DNA from 3 places in the Enterobacter sp. RHBSTW-00175 genome. Region 2 is predicted to be linked to each of the others. Evidence: predicted binding sites of a transcription regulator. Region 2 holds the regulator's gene; each other region holds the start of a gene.
The links. Region 2 encodes CRP, which controls carbon source genes, mostly activating them, when cyclic AMP is high. Its sites were predicted from a motif close to ATGTGANNNNNNTCACAT; they were not measured.
Positions count from the first base shown of each region.

Region 1: HV107_RS17535 (ABC-F family ATPase) is a predicted target of CRP. The motif match lies at 3,343-3,360, and genes of this name have one in related genera.
Region 3: udp (uridine phosphorylase) is a predicted target of CRP. The motif match lies at 3,977-3,994, and genes of this name have one in related genera.

Region 1 covers NZ_CP055930.1:3,681,774-3,688,951, forward strand. Annotated here, with positions in the region: gene HV107_RS17515 (PTS sugar transporter subunit IIC) at 1-437, shown strand, start outside; gene HV107_RS17520 (GntR family transcriptional regulator) at 453-1,169, shown strand; gene HV107_RS17525 (glycosyltransferase) at 1,185-1,994, opposite strand; gene ldtB (L,D-transpeptidase) at 2,237-3,157, opposite strand; gene HV107_RS17535 (ABC-F family ATPase) at 3,379-4,974, shown strand; gene HV107_RS17540 (glycoside hydrolase family 31 protein) at 5,075-7,178, opposite strand, start outside.
Region 2 covers NZ_CP055930.1:1,669,227-1,676,404, forward strand. Annotated here, with positions in the region: gene mdcA (malonate decarboxylase subunit alpha) at 1-200, opposite strand, end outside; gene HV107_RS07980 (hydrolase) at 429-1,451, shown strand; gene HV107_RS07985 (YheU family protein) at 1,448-1,666, shown strand; gene HV107_RS07990 (phosphoribulokinase) at 1,698-2,567, shown strand; gene HV107_RS07995 (OsmC family protein) at 2,634-3,038, opposite strand; gene crp (cAMP-activated global transcriptional regulator CRP) at 3,349-3,981, shown strand; gene HV107_RS08005 (YccS/YhfK family putative transporter) at 4,039-6,126, shown strand; gene HV107_RS08010 (aspartate aminotransferase family protein) at 6,183-7,178, opposite strand, start outside.
Region 3 covers NZ_CP055930.1:1,916,821-1,923,998, reverse strand. Annotated here, with positions in the region: gene HV107_RS09085 (glycoside hydrolase family 1 protein) at 1-1,060, opposite strand, end outside; gene HV107_RS09080 (beta-glucoside-specific PTS transporter subunit IIABC) at 1,060-2,871, opposite strand; gene HV107_RS09075 (dienelactone hydrolase family protein) at 3,052-3,858, opposite strand; gene udp (uridine phosphorylase) at 4,118-4,879, shown strand; gene HV107_RS09065 (RNA-guided endonuclease TnpB family protein) at 5,209-6,417, shown strand; gene rmuC (DNA recombination protein RmuC) at 6,510-7,178, shown strand, end outside.

The DNA of each region.
Region 1 (7,178 bases), 2.0 Mb from region 2:
TGCCGACATTTGGCATGGTGGGCGGTACCGGCAGCACCATCTCACTGCTGATCGCTATTTTTGTCTTCTCACGGCAAAAATCGGCCAAACAGGTTGCACGCCTGTCTCTGGCGCCAGGTTTATTCAATATCAACGAACCCGTGATTTTTGGTCTGCCGATTGTATTTAACCTGCCGCTGATGATCCCGTTTGTCCTGTTGCCTGCCATTGGCATTTACTTTGCCTGGCTCTGTACGACGCTCGGGTTAATGTCGCGTTGTGTGGTGATGATCCCCTGGACAACACCGCCTATTCTGAGCGCCTGGCTGGCGACTGCAGGGGACTGGCGGGCCGTGGTTGTGCAGTTGGCAATCATTATATTTGGTGTATTCTTCTACCTGCCTTTCCTCAAGATTGCCGAGAGAGTGGCATTAAGAAACAGCGGGACAGAAAACTAACGGAAGGAAAGGACGATGGCGGCGAAGTACATCACCATAGCGCGTGAAATTAAAAAACGTATTATCAGCCAACAGTATGCCGCCAATGAACCGCTGCCGGACCAGTTTGCGCTGGCGGCGGAGTTCAGTACCAGTCGTATGACTATTCAGCAGGCCATGCGGCAGTTGATTGTTGAAGGACTGGTGTACACCCGTCAGGGGCAGGGGACGTTCATCCGCAAGAATTTCCTGCAACTCTCGCAGTGGGATCTTTCAGGAAGCGACTACTTTGGCGCGACAAAAACCTGGGAGCATCTGGGCACGGTCAGCAGCCAGGTTGTCCATTTCGAACTGCGTTTTCCCAATGAGAAAGAACAAGCCTCTCTGATGATTAACGGTGATGCTCCCGTGTACGACTTTGTACGCCTGCGGTTGCTTAATGGCGAGCCAATGTCGCTGGATTCAACCGTAATGCCGCTCAATCTGGTGCCCGGCCTGAATAAAACACATCTGGAAAGCTCGGTATTTCAATACGTGCAGGAGACGCTGGGCCTGAAAATCATGGGGTCATACCGTGTGGTGCGTGCGCTAAAACCGAATGCACTGGATATGCAGCATCTGGTTTGCGAACAAACCGATCCGATTCTGGAGGTCGAGCAGGTTATCTATCTGGAAGATGGCACACCGCTGGAGTATGCCCACTGTCACTATCGTTACGATCACAGCGGGATCGTGATCGTAAATAATGGGTAATGTGCTATTCAGCTTTCAGGCACACGACTCAAAGTAACTGTCGGTGTCTTTAATATAGAGATCGTTCTGGCATAAATAGTGGATCTGACCAGGCTTAAACGTAAATCGAATTTTTTGAAAGAGTGAACGTTTAATTTTACTGGTATTTGCGCGGGACAAACCGTAATCATGGATGATTTCATGAACAAAACGGATGCTCTGAGCCGAAACATAGACAGGCGTTTTGGTTAACTGGATAAGTTTACTGATCCAGATGTCATCTGCGCGAGGACAGACCTTAAGGAAGTCCTCATTGTAGTGAAAATACTCCGGGATCATACTTTTCTTGAGCACCACACCACCCAGACCGGTGATGATATAGTCCTGCTCAATCACTTTCGGCACCGTAATTAACGGGAAATTACGATAGGTATCGAGGATATCTTTCTTCTTCTTTACCGTTTTACGCACACGGGCCGCGACAACACATTTTTGATTATGACGATAAAAGTCATCAAGAAGGGTTTGCGCCCAAATTTCGTTATAAATGGCATCGTCATCGGCATAGATCAGAATATCGTCATCCGTAGCAACTTGCAGTGCCGGGAATAATTTACGATAAGGTCCTGTATTCTTTACCCATTTAAAGACAAGGTTAGTGCCTGTCTGGCGGATTTTATCCGCCCACTCTGGCTCTTCAGTGATGCCATCGTCACTGAGATATGCTGTGCTGGAAACCCAAACAACAATTTGATCGACCCTGGTACTCTGGTTCGCAAGTGACCACACTGTTTGCGAACAGAGATAAAGGCGCGATTTTGTTGTTGTTAAGTTAATACTGATCATCGTGACTAAGCGGGCTCCAGAAAGAATTTACAACCCTACAAAATACAGAAAAAGCTGATTTTATAAGTTGGCGCATGATAGCACTTAGATGAAAAGAAGTAACCCCGAAGCTTTAGCAGAAAATGGCGGCAATGGGGAATATAGCAATTAATGTCTTTTGGCCGTGGCAAGAATGTGGGATAGCGCAAATAAAAAACCCCGACAGCGCGGGGTTTTTCGGATTACCTAAATAGCGGGTGCATTTAGTTTAAACGCACAGGCATCCCGGAACGGTTTTGAACTGCCTGGTCAACAACCGTGGATTCTACGTCAGCCTGAGAAGTCACAGATTGTACTGCGCTGTTCAGCGTAATTGGCACGATTTCGTTGTTGTTGAACTGGTCTTCGCTAGTAGACAGCGGGTTGTGAACCTCGATGTAACGGCTGCCATCCGGCTCGGAAGTGGCTTTTACCGGCTCGTTGATGAACTGTACGCGAGTTCCGACCGGTACGTTTTCGAACAGGAACTTGATGTCGTCGTTACGCAGACGTACACAACCGTGGCTCACACGCAGGCCGATACCAAAGTTGGCGTTGGTCCCGTGAATCGCATACAGACGGCCGATGTACAGGGCATACAGACCCATTGGGTTATCCGGGCCTGCCGGTACAACGGCTGGCAGCGGCTCGCCTGCGGCAATATATTCCGCGTGCATTTTCGCCGTTGGGGTCCAGGTTGGGCCTGCTTTCTTACGCTCAACTTTGGTGGTCCAGTTCAGCGGGGTGTCTTTACCCAACTGGCCGATACCGATAGGCAGCACGATCACGGTGTTAGTGCCTTTCGGGTAGTAGTACAGACGCATTTCGGCGCTGTTAATCACGATACCTTCGTGCACGGTATCTGGCAGGATCAGCTGCTGTGGGATGTTCAGTACGGTGCCAGCTTTTGGCAGATACGGGTCAACACCCGGGTTTGCTTCCAGCATGTTTGACAGGCCGAGCTGGTATTGTGCAGCAAAATATTCCAGTGGCTGGGAGTTACCCTCTTCAACGGTGACAACCTGGTTTTGACCCACCAGACGGCTACCGTCTGTCGGCAGAGGATAAGTCACCGCAGAAGCGGTTTTGCAAAAACCTACTACGGCTAACGCCGCCGCAAAAAGCGTTTTTAATTTCATGTTCATGTTGTGCGAGGTATCTGAGCCACTCTGGCGATTAGTTGATAAGTCTGAATCTGTGATGGGAGCGCATTATATGTGCATTCCCTCTCGCAGGGAATTCAGATGTGTACGAAATCACACTTTTTTCGATTTTGTTAAAGTTTAGTGGAAAGCTGCAACACGGGATCTCATTTCGGAATTGTGGCATAATGCCGTGTTTATCACACTTTTCGCAGGAATCTCCCGTGTTAGTTACCAGCAACGTCACTATGCAGTTTGGCAGTAAGCCGCTGTTCGAAAATATTTCCGTCAAATTTGGCGGCGGCAACCGTTACGGCCTGATTGGTGCCAACGGTAGCGGAAAATCCACCTTTATGAAGATCCTCGGCAGCGATTTAGAGCCGACGCTTGGCAACGTATCGCTCGATCCTAACGAGCGTATCGGTAAGCTGCGTCAGGATCAGTTCGCCTTCGAAGAGTTCACCGTGCTTGATACGGTGATCATGGGACACGCGGAGCTGTGGGAAGTGAAGCAGGAGCGCGATCGTATCTACGCGCTGGCTGAAATGAGTGAAGAAGATGGCTACAAAGTGGCCGATCTTGAAGTGCTGTATGGTGAAATGGATGGCTACTCTGCGGAATCACGCGCAGGTGAGCTGCTGCTGGGTGTCGGTATTCCTGTTGAACAGCATTACGGCCCGATGAGCGAAGTCGCACCGGGCTGGAAGCTGCGTGTGCTTCTGGCGCAGGCGCTGTTCTCTAACCCGGACATTCTGCTGCTCGACGAACCAACGAACAACCTGGACATCGACACCATCCGCTGGCTGGAGCAGACGCTCAACGATCGTGACAGCACCATGATTATCATTTCGCACGACCGTCACTTCCTGAACATGGTCTGTACGCATATGGCGGATCTGGACTACGGCGAGCTGCGCGTTTACCCGGGCAACTACGACGAATACATGACTGCGGCAACCCAGGCCCGTGAGCGTCTGCTGGCCGATAACGCCAAGAAAAAAGCACAGATTGCTGACCTGCAATCCTTCGTCAGCCGCTTCAGCGCCAACGCCTCTAAATCGCGTCAGGCAACCTCTCGCGCCCGTCAGATTGATAAGATCAAGCTCGATGAAGTGAAAGCCTCCAGCCGTCAGAACCCGTTCATCCGCTTCGAGCAGGACAAGAAACTGTTCCGTAACGCGCTGGAAGTGGAAGCCCTCACCAAAGGCTTCGAAAACGGTCCACTGTTTAAAAACTTCAACCTGCTGCTGGAAGTGGGCGAGAAGATCGCCATTCTGGGTGCTAACGGCGTGGGTAAATCCACCATGCTGAAAACGCTGGTCGGCGAGCTGCAGCCGGATAACGGAACCGTGAAGTGGTCCGAGAATGCGCAGATTGGCTACTACGCGCAGGATCACGAATACGAGTTTGAAAACGATCTGACGGTCTTCGACTGGATGAGCCAGTGGAAGCAAGAAGGCGATGACGAGCAGGCAGTGCGCAGCATTCTGGGGCGTTTGCTGTTCAGCCAGGACGATATCAAGAAGCCAGCGAAAGTGCTCTCCGGTGGTGAGAAGGGGCGTATGCTATTCGGTAAGCTGATGATGGAAAAACCGAATATTCTGGTGATGGATGAACCGACCAACCACCTGGATATGGAATCTATCGAATCGCTGAACATGGCGCTGGAAATGTATCAGGGTACGCTGATCTTCGTTTCCCACGACCGTGAGTTCGTGAGCTCGCTGGCAACCCGGGTGATTGAGATTACGCCTGAGCGCGTAGTGGACTTCACCGGTAACTACGAAGATTACCTGCGCAGCAAAGGTATCGATAACTAAAATAATTCCCCTCACCGTAACCCTCTCCCCATAGGGGAGAGGGGACTGCTCCGTGCGGTTTTCACCCTCGCCCCTATGGGGAGAGGGTCGGGGTGAGGGGCTATTGCATCACCCATTCACCCCCTTCAACGCCATTCACCAGCAGCTTACGTTTTTCTCCCGTCGGTAACGACACCTTCAGTGCTTTCCACGCCGGACGGTAATCCCCGCGCGCGTTGACCTTCAGATTGATGGTCGCTCCGTCACACACCATTTCCCACTCCAGCCACAGCGCATTACCTTTCTGGTAACCCCAGCTTTCGCCGTCATCTTCAAACACCAGGCCGGTCGTCGTACCCACGCCTTTCACCGGGAACAGTTTCAGTTCGCGGGTATCGTCTTTTTCGGTGCTCACATGGGTAATACGTTCGCTAAGCGGCAGACCAGCCCCGGCGCGTACCAACAACGGCAGTTTTTCCAGCGGCGCATCGCGGGTGATCCACTGGCCGCCAGAGAACCACTCGTGGGTGTAAAAATCATACCAGCCGGTTTCGTTATCCGGCAGCCAGACGCGACGTTCGCGCTGCCCGGCTTCGACCACGCTCGCCACCAGCACATCGCGGCCCAGCAAGAAGTCATCGCTCTCTTCAAAGGTCTGAACATCATGTTCATGATCGAGGAAGGTTGGGCGCAACATCGGTTCATCGTCCGCATGTGCCTGCCAGAGCAGGGTATAAAGGTAAGGCAGCAGGCGATAACGCAGTTCAATGGCGCTACGGATTGCAGGCGTCACACCCGGATACATCCACGGTTCGTTCACCGTATGATCGTCATTCCATGAGTGAATGGTAAAACGGGGGTGCATCACACCGTTTTGTACCCAGCGGACAAACAGCTCAGCGTCTGGTTTATCCCCGGAGAAACCGCCGACATCATGGCCCACGTTAAACAATCCGGACAAGCTCATCCCCAGCCCCATACGGGTGTTAAAGCGTAGCGTGTCCCAGTTGGTGCGGTTATCGCCACTCCAGGTCTGCACGTAGCGCTGCATCCCGGCACAACCGGAGCGGGAGATCAGATACGGGCGTTTTTCCGGGGCAAAACGCTGCTGCGCTTCCAGCGAGGCGCGCATCATCAGTAGCGGCATCACCGGGCGAATGTGCTTAATGGCGATCTCCTTGCCGAAACCAAAGCAACGTGCTTCGCCGTCCCACACTTCATATTCGTTATTGTCGTTCCAGGTGGAGTCGATCCCCATTTCCAGTAGCTGTGTGGTCACGCCGTTCTGCCACCACTGCACCGTCTGCGGGTTGGTAAAGTCGAGGTGCGATCCTTCGTCATCCCAGAAGCTGGAGCGTTCTGGTGCATCGGTTTCTGAATCGCGAATGAACAGGCCGCTCTCTGCGACTTCGTTATAGCGCGGATGATCCTGCAACAGGCACGGTTTGATGTTCGCGGCGAGCTTCAGCCCCGCATCGTGGAACGCCTGGCTCATCACTTTCGGCTGCGGCACCTTGTCGTAATTCCAGTTAAAGACGTAACGCTTGCCGTTAATGGAGGTATAACCCGACGACAGCTGGAACGAGTCGCACGGAATGGCGTGCTCTTCGCACAGGCGGATAAAGTTCATCAGCTGGTTTTGCGCGTCCGGCGCATCGGTGTAATGCATGGTTGAGCCGCTGTAACCCAGGCTCCATTTTGGCCCAAACAGCGTTTTCCCGGTCAGGCGCACGAAGGCTTTGGTGATATCCAGTACCTTTTTACCGGTAAAGATGTAGTAATCGATGTCGCCGGCTTCCGCCTGCCAGCGGCGATAGGCGGTATGGTAGTTGTCGATTTCGTTACCCAAATCCAGCCAGCAGCTGCTCAGGTTGTCATAAAACAGGCCGTAGCTCACGTCATCACGACGGGCGATAGTGAACGGAATATGTTTGTAGAGCGGGTCGGTACTGACCGCGTTATAGCCCATGGCGTCAAGGTTACGCATCTCATAGCGCTTACCGTTACGCTGTAAATCACCGGTTTTTTCACCCAGACCGTAGAAACGCTCGTCTTTACGACGGCTCAGGTAGTGCGCCACGCCATCGCCATGGGCGTTCAGCAGATAGGCGCTGGTCGGGCGGTCATTCACCAGCGGCTGCCACTCGCCCGCTTCATTCCGGTAATACCACTCCAGCCACAGCGGCTGATGCACTGTCACACGCAGCTGTTCCGTGGCGACCGTC
Region 2 (7,178 bases):
GAGCGAGAAAGGAAATCCGCCTGCTTCTGGTTGTTGCCTTCCAGGACGACTTTGTCGCCAGGGGCGATCAGTTTTTCCAGCATGGCGACAAGATCGCCGGTTGGCAGTACCTTGCCCTGCACCGGTACGGATGCCAGACGACGCGCTTTCTCACTGCGTCGCGTGTTCCATTGCCGGGTGGGTGTTTGCCCAGATAACATTATTAACCTCCTGATTCAGCTAATCATTTTGATTTGCCTAACGCTGAATAAAGTGTGCGCCCTGGTGAGAAAGGCATCAATTAAGCGTAGAGTCTAATCATTAGCCTGAGAGTAATAATCAGCGTAAATATTTGTGATCGGGATCAGTTCATGTTTCGGAAAAACAGGCTAAACGGGGTACAATTCGGAAGGTATAGTAAATAACTGACAAGAATCAGCATCGCCGTTATGACCCAAATCATCCCATCAGACTTCGACATTGCAGCCGAAGAGAGCGCAGAATTTGTGCCCATGCGTGGCGTAGCCAATCGCCATTTGCAGACCATGTTGCCGCGCCTTATCCGCCGCAAGGTGCAGTTCACCCCACACTGGCAACGTCTGGATTTGCCGGACGGGGACTTTTTGGATCTTGCCTGGAGCGAAGAGCCGGAGCAGGCTAAACATAAACCCCGTCTGGTGGTGTTTCACGGTCTGGAAGGCAGCCTGTACAGCCCATATGCACATGGTCTGATCCAGGCGGCGAAAGAGCATGGTTGGCTCGGCGTGGTGATGCATTTTCGCGGGTGCAGCGGTGAGCCAAATCGCCAGAAGCGCATTTACCATTCAGGCGAAACCGAAGACGGCACCTGGTTTTTACACTGGCTGAGTGACAATTTTGGTACGGTGCCCACGGCGGCCGTGGGCTATTCGCTGGGAGGTAATATGCTGGCCTGCCTGCTGGCGAAAGAGGGTGACACGGTTCCTCTGGACGCTGCGGTGATTGTCTCTGCCCCGTTTATGCTGGAGCAGTGCAGCTACCATATGGAAAAAGGCTTTTCCCGGGTGTATCAGCGTTATCTGCTCAACCTGCTGAAAGCCAATGCCGCGCGTAAGCTCAAAGCCTACCCGGACACTCTGCCGGTAAGTCTGCGTCAGCTGAAGAAGGTGCGTCGTATTCGCGAGTTCGACGACTTGATCACCGCCAAAATTCACGGTTTTGCCGATGCGATAGATTACTATCGCCAGTGCAGCGCCATGCCACTGTTGAGCAAAATCACCAAACCGACGCTTATCATCCATGCGAAAGATGATCCGTTCATGGATCATCACTCCATCCCCGCGCAGGAATTTCTGCCCGCCAACGTGCAGTACCAACTGACTGAACATGGCGGTCATGTTGGCTTTGTGGGTGGTACGCTCAGACGCCCGCAGATGTGGCTGGAAACACGCATTCCAGCCTGGCTCACCGCTTTTCTGGACGGTAAAAAATGATTATCCCCTGGCAGGATCTGGCGCCCGAAACGCTCGATAATCTTATTGAAAGCTTTGTATTACGCGAAGGCACAGATTATGGTGAACAAGAACGTTCGCTTGAACAAAAGGTCAACGATGTAAAGCGCCAGCTCAAAAGTGGCGAGGTGGTGCTGGTATGGTCTGAGCTGCACGAAACGGTCAATATCATGCCCCGCAATGCCTTTCACGACTGACCTTTAACACTATTCCAGTCAGGGAGTTGCTATGTCTGCCAGACATCCGGTTATTGCCGTTACAGGCTCAAGTGGTGCGGGTACAACCACCACCAGCCTCGCCTTTCGCAAGATTTTCGCGCAACTGAATTTACGGTCCGCAGAGGTAGAAGGTGATAGCTTTCACCGCTACACCCGCCCTGAAATGGATATGGCGATCCGCAAAGCTCGCGATCTCGGCAAACACATCAGCTATTTTGGGCCAGATGCCAACGATTTCGGTCTGCTGGAGCAGACTTTCAAAGAATACGGACAGACCGGCAAAGGCCAGTCGCGGAAGTATCTGCACACCTATGACGAAGCCGTTCCCTGGAATCAGGTACCAGGGACATTCACCCCCTGGCAGCCTCTTCCCGAACCTACCGACGTGCTATTTTATGAAGGATTACATGGCGGCGTGGTGACCACGCAGCATGATGTGGCGCGCCACGTGGACCTGTTGGTCGGCGTTGTGCCGATTGTGAACCTGGAGTGGATCCAGAAGCTGACGCGCGATACCAGCGAGCGCGGTCATTCACGCGAAGCGGTGATGGATTCGGTTGTTCGTTCGATGGAAGATTACATTAACTTCCTGACGCCGCAGTTCTCACGCACCCACATCAACTTCCAGCGCGTGCCGACGGTAGATACCTCCAACCCGTTTGCGGCCAAAAGCATTCCCTCGCTGGACGAAAGCTTTGTGGTTATTCATTTCCGCAATCTCGAAGGCATTGATTACCCCTGGCTGCTGGCCATGCTGCAAGGCTCATTCATTTCGCATATGAATACGTTGGTAGTGCCGGGCGGGAAAATGGGGCTGGCGATGGAACTGATTATGTCACCGCTGGTGCAGCGGTTGATGGAAGGGAAGCAGATCGCGTGATCCTTTTCCCTCTCCCCGTGGGAGAGGGTTAGGGTGAGGGCATCAACGCGTATGATGCCCCTTGCATTAAGCCTCGATCACTTCATACGAATGCGTGATTTTTACCGCTTTCTCCAGCATTAACGCCACGGAGCAATATTTCTCCGCAGAAAGATCCACCGCACGTGATACCGCAGCGTCTTTCAGCTCTTTGCCGGTCACAATAAAATGCAAATTGATGTGCGTAAACAGGCGTGGTGCTTCTTCACGGCGTTCAGAAGTGAGTTTTACTTCGCAATCCGTCACGTCATGACGACCTTTTTGCAAAATCGACACCACGTCAATTGCGCTGCAACCACCCGCCGCCATCAGCACCATCTCCATTGGGCTTGGTGCTTTATCGCCGGAGTTCCCATCCATTAAAATCTGGTGTCCGGAAGCGGATTCGCCCAGGAACGTTAAACCTTCAACCCATTTCACACGCGCTTGCATATTCATTAACTCCAACGTTGCATTTTTGGTGACAGATTACGCGTACGTTACATTTCTCGCAACGGAAGGCGACCTGCATCATGCTGAAGCGAGACACCAGGAGACACGCGACAAAAGCTATGCTAAAACACTCTGGATGCTACAGTAATACATTGACGTTACACATGTATGCAGAGGACATCAAACTTTACTGGCTGCGACTATTACGACAGCCGACTTCCCAGGGTATGGGTAAGAATTCGATTGCAACCCCAGAGTCTGGATGCATCTTATGACTCTGGTGACAGCTTATAACAGAGGATAACAGCGCATGGTGCTTGGCAAACCGCAAACAGACCCGACTCTCGAATGGTTCTTGTCTCATTGCCACATTCATAAGTACCCATCGAAGAGCACGCTGATTCACCAGGGTGAAAAAGCGGAAACGTTGTATTACATCGTCAAAGGCTCGGTGGCAGTGCTGATCAAAGATGAGGAAGGGAAAGAAATGATCCTTTCTTATCTGAACCAGGGCGATTTCATCGGTGAACTGGGCCTGTTTGAAGAAGGCCAGGAACGTAGCGCCTGGGTTCGTGCAAAAACCGCGTGTGAAGTGGCCGAAATCTCCTACAAGAAATTCCGTCAGCTGATTCAGGTTAACCCTGACATCCTGATGCGTCTTTCTTCGCAGATGGCTCGCCGCCTGCAAGTCACGTCTGAGAAAGTGGGTAACCTCGCCTTCCTGGACGTAACGGGCCGTATCGCTCAGACTCTGCTGAACCTGGCGAAACAACCAGACGCGATGACCCACCCGGACGGAATGCAAATTAAAATTACCCGTCAGGAAATTGGTCAGATCGTGGGTTGCTCCCGTGAAACAGTGGGCCGTATTCTGAAAATGCTCGAAGACCAGAACCTGATCTCCGCCCACGGTAAAACCATCGTGGTTTACGGAACACGTTAATTCCGGTCAAACGGCGTGCCATCGCAAGGTGTCACGCCGTTTTTGTCTCTACTCCCCATGTGGCGCAGGCTAATTTATCACCCGGAAGTTAACTACGCACTGCGACAAACGCTGGTGTTGTGCCTTCCTGTGGCCGTGGGTTTGCTGCTGGGCCATCTGCAACAGGGTCTGTTGTTCTCCCTGGTTCCTGCCTGCTGCAACATTGCAGGTCTGGACACACCGCATAAACGTTTCTTCAAGCGCCTGATTATTGGCGGCTGTCTGTTTGCAGGCTGTAGCCTCGCTGTACAACTGCTGCTTGCCCGTGATATTCCGCTTCCCCTGATCCTGACCGTACTGGCCATGACGCTTGGCGTGACCGCTGAAATCAGCGCGCTACATGCCCGGTTGCTGCCCGCGTCGTTGATTGCCGCCATCTTCACGCTGAGCCTCGCCGGGAATATGCCGGTGTGGGAGCCGCTACTCATCTACGCGCTGGGAACCCTGTGGTACGGCGTGTTCAACTGGATCTGGTTCCGCCTGTGGCGCGAACAACCGCTGCGCGAATCGCTCAGCCTGCTCTACGTGCAGCTTGCCGACTACTGCGAAGCCAAGTACACCCTGCTCACTCAGCATACGGATCCGGAAAAATCGCTGCCGCCGCTGCTGGCGCGCCAGCAAAAAGTCGTCGATCTGATTAGCCAGTGTTATCAGCAGTTGCACATGCTCGCCGCCAATAAAAATCATGACTATAAGCGACTGCTGCGTATCTTCCAGGTCGGTCTGGATTTACAGGAACATATCTCTGTGAGCCTGCATCATCCGCAGGAGGTGCAAAAGCTGGTCGAACGTAGCCACGCCGAGGCGGTGATCCGCTGGAACGCCCAAACCGTGGCAGCGCGCCTGCGCATTCTCGCTGACGATATCCTGTATCACCGCTATCCCACGCGTTTTAACATGGACAAACAGCTGGGGGCGCTGGAGAAAATTGCCCATCAGCACGCGGAAAACCCGGTGGGCCAATTTGCGGCGTGGCACTTCAGCCGCATCGCCCGTGTCCTGCGGACTCAGCGGCCACTTTACCCCCGTGACCTGATGGCCGATAAACAAAAGCGTCTGCCGCTGCTGCCAGCCCTGAAAAGCTATCTGTCACTGAAATCTGCCGCGCTGCGTAATGCCGCGCGTATCAGCGTGATGCTTAGCACCGCCAGTCTGATGGGCGTCGCGCTGCACTTACCGAAACCGTACTGGATCTTAATGACCGTGCTGTTTGTTACGCAGAACGGTTACGGTGCTACGCGGGTGCGCATTCTGCACCGGGCAGGTGGCACAATCGCGGGGCTTATCATTGCCGGGGTGACGCTGCACTTTCACGTACCGGAAGGCTATACGCTGCTGGGGATGCTGGCTGTCACCATGGTGAGCTACCTGATTATTCGCAAGAACTATGGCTGGGCGATGGTGGGCTTTACGGTCACTGCGGTATACACCCTGCAACTGCTCACGCTCAATGGCGAACAGTTTATTCTCGCCCGCCTGGTCGACACCCTGATTGGCTGCCTGATTGCCTTTGGCGGCCTGGTCTGGCTCTGGCCCCAGTGGCAAAGCGGGTTGTTGCGCCAGAACGCCCATGATGCGCTGGAAGCAGATCAACAGGCGATACGCCTGATCCTGAGCGATGATCCACAGCCTTCGCCGCTGGCGTATCAGCGCATGAAGGTTAACCAGGCACATAACGCCCTGTTTAACTCACTGAACCAGGCGATGCAGGAGCCGGGCTTTAATTCCCACTATCTGGCAGACATGAAACTGTGGGTGACGCACAGCCAGTTTATCGTCGAGCACATTAACGCCATGACCACGCTTGCACGCGAGCACACGATGCTGACACCCGATCTGGCGCAGCGCTATTTGCAGTCCTGTGAGATTGCCTTGCAGCGATGTCAGCAGCGCCTGGAGTACGACGCGCCGGGAGAAGCAGGAGATTCGAATATTCTTGAAGCACCGGAAACACTGACGCTTGGCCCAATGAGCACCCTGGAGCAGCATTTGCAGCGCATCCTGGGGCATCTGAGCACCATGCACACCATTTCGTCGGTGGCATGGCGTCAGCGTCCGCATCACGGGATTTGGTTAACGCGGGTATTAAAACGCACGCCGTATTGAATCACGTCCGGCTGGATTGTAGGCCCGTGCAAGCGCAGCGCCGCCGGGCAATCATGTTATCCCCGGACGATCTTCTCGACCGCCGCCGCAAAACGGTTTAAGCCGTCTTCTATGTCTTTGTCTTCAATCACCAGCGACGGCGCGAAACGCATCACGTCCGGCCCGGCATTCAGCACCATCACCCCTTCATGAGCTGCGGCGTGCAGGAAATCGCGTGCGCGACCTTTGTACTGTGGCTTCAGCTCAGCGCCAATTAACAGCCCCATACCACGGATCTCGCTGAACACGTTGTACTGCTCATCAATCTGCTGAAGGTGTTTCACGAACAGCTCGCGCTTCGCATTAACGCCGTTCAGCACCTCTGGCGTGTTGATGATATCGAACGCCGCACCAGCAATGGCGCAGGCCAGCGGGTTGCCGCCGTAGGTCGAACCGTGAGAACCCACGTGGAACGCAGAAGCGATATCCTGCGTGGTGAGCACCGCACTTACCGGGAAACCGCCGCCGAGCGCTTTGGCGCTGGTCAGGATATCTGGCGTCACGCCGTAGTGCATATAGGCAAAGAGATCGCCGGTACGCCCCATGCCGCTCTGCACTTCATCAAACACCAGCAGCGCCTGGTGCGCATCGCACAGTTCACGCAGGCCTTGCAGGAACTCAGGCGTTGCCGCCATTACGCCGCCTTCGCCCTGAATCGGCTCGACCACAACCGCGCAGGTATGGTCGTCCATCACCGCTTTTACCGCATGAAGGTCGTTAAACGGCACGTGGATGATATCGGCCGGTTTCGGGCCAAAGCCATCGGAATACTTTGGCTGCCCGCCAACGGACACGGTAAACAGCGAACGGCCGTGGAAGGCGTTATGGAAGGCAATGATTTTGGTTTTATACGGGCTATGACGGGTTGAAGCATAGTAGCGTGCCAGCTTAAAGGCCGTTTCGTTGGCTTCAGTACCGGAGTTCATGAACAGCACACGTTCAGCAAAGGTCGCGTCGATGATTTTACGTCCCAGGCGCAGCGCGGGTTCGTTGGTAAAGACGTTACTGGTGTG
Region 3 (7,178 bases), 250 kb from region 2:
GCAGGTACGGGTTTTTCACCCCAAGAACCGTGTTACCGGGGATACGCTCGATGTCCGGCTGTGTCGATTCGGTCATCGACATGTAGTAGCTAAAAGAGACGAAATCGACGGTATTTTCTTTCAAAATACGCTGATCGTCGGCCTGCATCTCAATTTGAATGTCCCGACGCGCCAGATCGCGCAGGATCAGCGGCGGATATTCACCAAACACCTGTACATCCGCGTAGAAGTAGTTCTCGAGATTTTTCTTCAGCGTCGCTTCCACATCTTCCGGGCGGCAGCTGTGCGGGTAGGTGGTGAGTTTGGTGAGCATACACCCGACCTGGCTGCCCGGAATTTTAGCGTGGCAGTCGCGCGTGACCAGCGCAGAGGCAACAAACTGGTGATGCAGCCCCTGGTAGATATCCTGTTTCGCTTTGCCCGGCAGACTTTTCTCTTCGCGGATACCTGCCGTGGTAAACGGGTGGCGATGGATACTGTCTATCTCATTAAACGTCAGCCAGTAGCGCACGAGATCTTTGTAGCGGTCGAAACAGACATTACTGAAACGCACGAAGGCATCCACCACATTGCGGTGTACCCAGCCGTTGTATTTTTCGCTCAGCGCCAGCGGCATTTCGTAGTGAGAAAGCGTGACCAGCGGCTCAATGTTATGGCGGCGAAGCTCGCGGAACATCTCCTCGTAAAATTTCAGGCCTGCCTCGTTTGGTGCAGCATCTTCCCCGGTCGGGAAAATACGCGACCAGGCAATCGACACGCGCAACACGGTGTAGCCCATCCCGGCAAACAGCGCGATGTCATCTTTATAGTGATGATAAAAATCAATGCCGCGGCGTTTCGGGTACAGCGCGTCATTTTTACCTTCAAACGCGTCGCGGATGTTTTCGTCGGTCAGCGCCATATGGCCACTGTAATCCTTCACGGACAGGTTAGGCTTCCAGGTTATGGCATCAGCCACGGACGGCCCTTTACCGTCCACATTCCATGCCCCTTCGGCCTGATTTGCGGCAATCGCGCCGCCCCATAAAAAACCTTGCGGAAACGGGAGGGATTTCTCCATTACACGGACTCCTTAAGCGTCATGATGATATGAGGATTTGGATTCTTATCGTCGGTATTACCTGATGTCAGCGAAAAGCGTTCGCCGTTAGTGACCACCATCATGACCACCGGATCGAGCCCGGCGGCGGTAATGGTGTCCAGTGAGAATTCAATCAGCGTGTCGCCGCACTTAACGTGCTGACCTTCGGCCACTTTTGCCGAGAAGCCCTCGCCTTGCAGCCTGATGGTGTCGATCCCGATATGGAATATCAGCTCGACACCGGCATCGGTGAGCAGACTTAGGGCATGACCACTTTCAAATACATTCGCAACAGTACCGTCTGCCGGGGCGCGCAACACGCCCTGAGAAGGCACAATCGCTATCCCGTCACCCATAATTTTGCGCGAGAAAACATCGTCATTAACGTTTTCCAGCGGGATGATTTGCCCTTCTACCGGGCGGGTGAACGTCAGGGTATCGGTTTTTTCCGGCACCTTGTCGCGCCAGAGCACTAATGCACTGATAAATGCCACGGCAAATGACAACCCTGCGCCGGCAAAGGCCCAGACGATGTTCATCGCGTTATCTGGCGAGACAAACATCGAGATGCTGGCAAGGCCGGGGCCCACAAGCGCAAAAGCCTGAATGCCCATCCAGCCGATAAACGCACCGCCCACCACGCCACCGAGGATCACGCTGTAGAGCGCTTTTTTATTCAGCAGCGTCACGCCATACAGCGCCGGTTCGGTAATGCCGAACAGCGCGGAGATCCCGGCTGAGAACGCGGTGGATTTCAGCACCTTATCTTTGCTTTTGAGCGCAATCGCCAGGCACGCGCCGGACTCGGCAATGTTGTGCGCCAGTGACGCAGGCAGGTAGAGCATCTCACGCCCGAACTGGCTCATGGAGGCAACCGTGTACGGCAGCATCGGCTTGTGCATCCCGGCAGCGACCATAAAGGGCAGGACGGCAGCAAGCAGCCCGGTTGCCACAAAGCCCAGTTTTCCGTACAGCCACAAAATGACCGTTGCCAGCCCGGCCCCCAGTTCATAGCCAAGTGGCCCCAGGATCAGCAGGGTGACAGGAACGGTGACCAGCAGAGAAAGCATCGGCGAGAGGAAAATGCGCAGTGCGCCGGGTGAGTAGCGGTTAAACAGCTTTTCGGTCTGGGCGTAAAAAAGCACGCACAGGATCGCCGGAAACACCTGTGAGGCATACGCCACGTTGCGCAGGTCGAACGACATAAATGCCGTTCCCTCGGCAAGCTGTTTGGTCATGGCAGGCAACACCATGACCGACACGGCAGACACCGCAACCAGCACGTTCACTTTGAGCTTCATGGCGGTGGTGATCGCCACGAGGATCGGCAGGAAATAGAGCGGTGCAGAGCCGATGTTATCCAGAACCTTGTATGTTGAACTGTTGCGGCTCAGCCAGCCCATCACATCCAGCAACAGCAGCAGGGATTTCAGCACCCCGCCGCCAGCAATCGCCGGCACCAGCGGCTGAAAAACGCTAATGACAAAATCGACAATCTGCGCCCCGCGGCTGACTCTGGCAGGTGTGTGCTGCCCACCGGCCTGCGGCGAGCCCACCAGAGAACGCACCGCATCAAACACCTGTACCACTTCGTGACCGATGATCACCTGGCACTGCACGTTGACGCGAACGCCCAACACGCCGTCGATGTTTGTCAGCGCCGTTTCGTTGACCTTGCTGTTGTCATACAGGCTCAACCGCAAGCGGGTGGAGCAATGTTCGATATGTTCGATATTCTCAGCACCGCCAACCAGGGCGATGATGTCCAGCGCAGTTTGCAAGTGGTTCATGTTCTGGCCCCTGTCTCCAGAGCAAAAAAAAAGACCTGAAGCCCCTCTCCACTCGAAAGAGGAGAGGGGCTTCAGGTCTTGCCTACGGCTCGTAGTTACACGCCTGTGCTTTGTATATCGGCCAGATTGTGCTTAAAAGTCAAACAACACAGGTGCTTCATGCATCAATTTGTGAGCCGCTTAACCCTTTTTAGCGCCATATTGCCGGAACCAGGCCAGCATTCGTTGCCAGCCATCTTTGGCGGATTCTTCGTGATAGCTCGGCCGATAATCCGCGTTAAAAGCATGTCCTGCATCGGGATAAACCACGATATCTGCCTTCGCATTTGCCGCCCGCAGCGCGTGACGCATGGTTTCCACAGTATCGAGTGGAATGCCGGTATCCTGGCCGCCGTACAAACCCAGCACCGGGGCGTTAAGATCCACGGCGATATCCAGCGGTTGCTTAGGTGAATTCAGCGTTTTTTCGCCGACCAGCTTGCCGTACCACGCCACGGCAGCCTTGAGCTGCGGATTATGCGCGGCGTACAGCCAGCTGATGCGACCGCCCCAGCAGAAACCGGTCACCATCAACCGATGTGGGTCGCCGCCGTTACGCGCCGCCCAACTGGCGACATGGTCCAGGTCCGCCAGCACTTGCGCGTCCGGGACTTTGCTGACCAGATTAGTGAATAGCGTCGGGATATCGCTGTAGTCATTTGGATCGCCCTGGCGGAAATAGAGCTCTGGTGCGATGGCCAGATAACCTTCCAGCGCCAGTCGACGGCAAACATCGCGAATATGCTCATGTACGCCGAAAATTTCTTGTATCACAATCACGACCGGCAGAGCGCCATCGGCCGATTTCGGGCGCGCATGGTAAGCCGGCATGTTATCCCCCTGTGAGGGAATGGATGTCTCTCCTGCACTAATGGCTTCTTCGGGAGTAGTGACAATGGTTGAAGCATGAGGGGCAGCAGCAGGTGCAAAACCGGTTTTTTCAGTCATGGCATTCTCCGTACCAATGTTGAGTTAGCGCAAAGGTAAATATAGTCACAAGGTTAACAACCCACAGTGCCTTAAACGGTCTATCTTTTGTGCAACACACCACGGTATAACATTGTTAATGTGATGTTGATCACTTATTTATGGAAATTAACTGCAATCATTTTCATTCATGGTGAGGTTCGTCACGAAATTACGCACACTGCTTCTGTAAAGTACCGTTTTACTTCTTCTGACAAACCGACCCACAGAGGAGTCACCTATGTCTAAGTCTGATGTTTTTCATCTCGGCCTCACTAAAAACGATTTACAAGGGGCTACGCTCGCTATCGTCCCTGGCGATCCAGAGCGTGTGGAAAAGATCGCCGCGCTGATGGATAAGCCGGTTAAGCTGGCATCCCATCGTGAATTCACCACCTGGCGCGCGGAGCTGGATGGTAAAGCGGTGATCGTGTGTTCTACCGGTATCGGCGGCCCGTCTACTTCTATTGCTGTTGAAGAGCTGGCGCAGCTGGGTATCCGTACTTTCCTGCGTATCGGCACCACCGGCGCTATCCAGCCGCATATCAATGTGGGTGACGTGCTGGTCACGACCGCGTCTGTGCGTCTGGACGGTGCAAGTCTGCACTTTGCGCCAATGGAATTCCCGGCAGTGGCGGATTTTGAATGCACCACCGCACTGGTTGAAGCCGCGAAATCTGTGGGCGCAACAACGCACATCGGCGTTACCGCCTCTTCCGATACCTTCTACCCGGGCCAGGAGCGTTACGACACCTTCTCTGGCCGCGTAGTGAGCCGTTTTAAAGGCTCAATGGAAGAGTGGCAGTCTATGGGCGTGATGAACTACGAAATGGAATCTGCAACGCTGCTGACCATGTGCGCAAGCCAGGGTCTGCGTGCCGGTATGGTGGCGGGTGTTATCGTTAACCGTACTCAGCAGGAGATCCCGAACGCCGAAACCATGAAGCAGACCGAAAGCCATGCGGTGAAAATTGTGGTTGAAGCGGCTCGCCGCCTGATCTAGTCCTCTCTTCTTCGATAAAAGGCCGACTTGTTCGGCCTTTTCTTTTTGCGTAGCGCCTCGCAGGAAAACCCTTTCAAACTGGACGTTTATACAGGTTTGTTATAAAACTCGTCCTTCAGAACAGTAACATAGGGTGCGATTTTAGGGTTAACCTGGTGTTTATTGCCGCTCGATGTATTGTCAAATCGGTGTCGGTAGCGTTGCTACAAGTACTTGTAAAATAACCCAGAACCCACAGAACGCCTTCGTAGTAATCGTGCTGAGCAATCTCTCAATAGTCACGGCGAATAGCGGTTTCATTTGCCATAGACCAAAGTAGAATAGTGTCAATGAAACGACTTCAAGCCTTCAAATTTCAGTTGAGACCCGATGGTCAGCAGGAGCGAGATATGTGGCGCTTCGCTGGGGCTTGTCGCTTCGTCTTTAACCGCGCGTTGGCGCTTCAGAATGAGAACCATGAGACAGGGAATAAGTACATTCCCTATACAAAAATGGCTTTTTGGCTCACAGCCTGGAAATCCGATCCTGGAACAGAGTGGCTTAAAGCATCTCCATCGCAGACGTTACAGCAGTCGCTGAAAGATCTGGAACGTGGCTACAGGAATTTTTTTCAGAAACGTGCAGCATTCCCCCGTTTTAAAAAACGCGGGAAGAATGATGCGTTCCGCTACCCTCAGGGTGTGAAGCTTGATCAAACCAACAGCCGTATATCGTTGCCAAAGCTGGGATGGATACGCTACCGCAACAGCCGTAAAATCACTGGTGAAGTGAAAAACGTTACCGTTAATCAGTCATGTGGCAAATGGTTTGTTAGTATCCAGACAGAGTGCGACGTTGCCGAACCCGTTCATAATGCTGCGTCAATTGTCGGCCTGGATGCTGGAGTCGTTAAACTCGCAACGCTTTCAGATGGTACGGTATACCAACCCGTCAATAGCTACAAAACAAGTCAGCGTAAGTTGGTAAAGCTCCACCGCCAGTTAAGTCGCAAAGTTAAATTCAGTGCTAACTGGCAAAGGCAGAAACAAAAACTTCAGAGTTTACACTCACACATTGCTAATGTCCGGCGCGACTATCTGCATAAAATCACCAGTGAAATCAGCAAAAACCACGCGATGATTGTCATTGAGGACCTGAAGGTCAGAAGCATGTCGAAGTCGGCGAAAGGCACGGCTGAGCTGCACGGGCGAAACGTCAGAGCCAAATCAGGCTTAAATCGCGCGATACTGGATCAGGGGTGGTATGAAATGCGCCGCCAGCTTGAGTATAAGCAGCGCTGGCGAGGTGGTCTGGTGATTACCGTTCCTCCGACATATACCAGCCAGCGATGTTCCAGATGTGGTCATACTTCGAAGGAAAATCGCCTGTCCCAGAGTAAATTTGTTTGTCAGATATGTGGATACAGGGCGAACGCCGATATCAACGGCGCGCGTAATATTTTAGCGGCAGGGCATGCCGTGCTTGCCTGTGGAGGGATGGTGAAGTCAGGACTTCCGTTGAAGCAGGAACCCACCGAGGTGAGTCAGGTTTCGGTCTGAACGCTGTAGGGGTCTCGGACCTTTAGGTCGGGGAGGATGCCAAACAGCACAATTCTATTTTATGCGGGTAAAACGTTGATGCAGGGGGCATTGTGGATATCTCAATCCTGATTTATGCAGTGATTGCGCTGGTGGGCGTGGGAATAGGCTGGCTCATATCCAGCTATCAGCACGCGCAGCATAAAGCCGATCAACTGGCAGAACGCGAAGAGATGGTCGCCGAGCTCAGTGCCGCGAAACAACAGCTTACCCAGAGCGGGCACTGGCGCGACGAGTGCGAGCTGCTCAATAACGAACTGCGCAATCTGCGTGATATCAACACCTCGCTGGAAGCCGATCTCCGCGAAGTCACCACCCGTCTTGAATCGACCCAGCTCCATGCGGAAGACAAAATCCGCCAGATGATCAACAGCGAGCAGCGCCTTAGCGAACAGTTCGAAAACCTGGCGAACCGCATTTTTGAGCACAGTAACCGCCGTGTTGACGAACAAAACCGCCAGAGCCTGAACAACCTGCTCACGCCGCTGCGTGAGCAGCTGGACGGTTTTCGCCGCCAGGTGCAGGACAGCTTTGGCCAGGAGGCGCGCGAACGCCACACTTTGGCGCATGAAATTCGTAATCTCCAGCAGTTGAACGCGCAGATGACGCAAGAGGCGGTTAACCTGACGCGTGCGCTTAAAGGCGACAACAAAGCACAGGGCAACTGGGGTGAAGTAGTACTGACCCGCGTGCTGGAGGCTTCTGGCCTGCGTGAAGGGTAC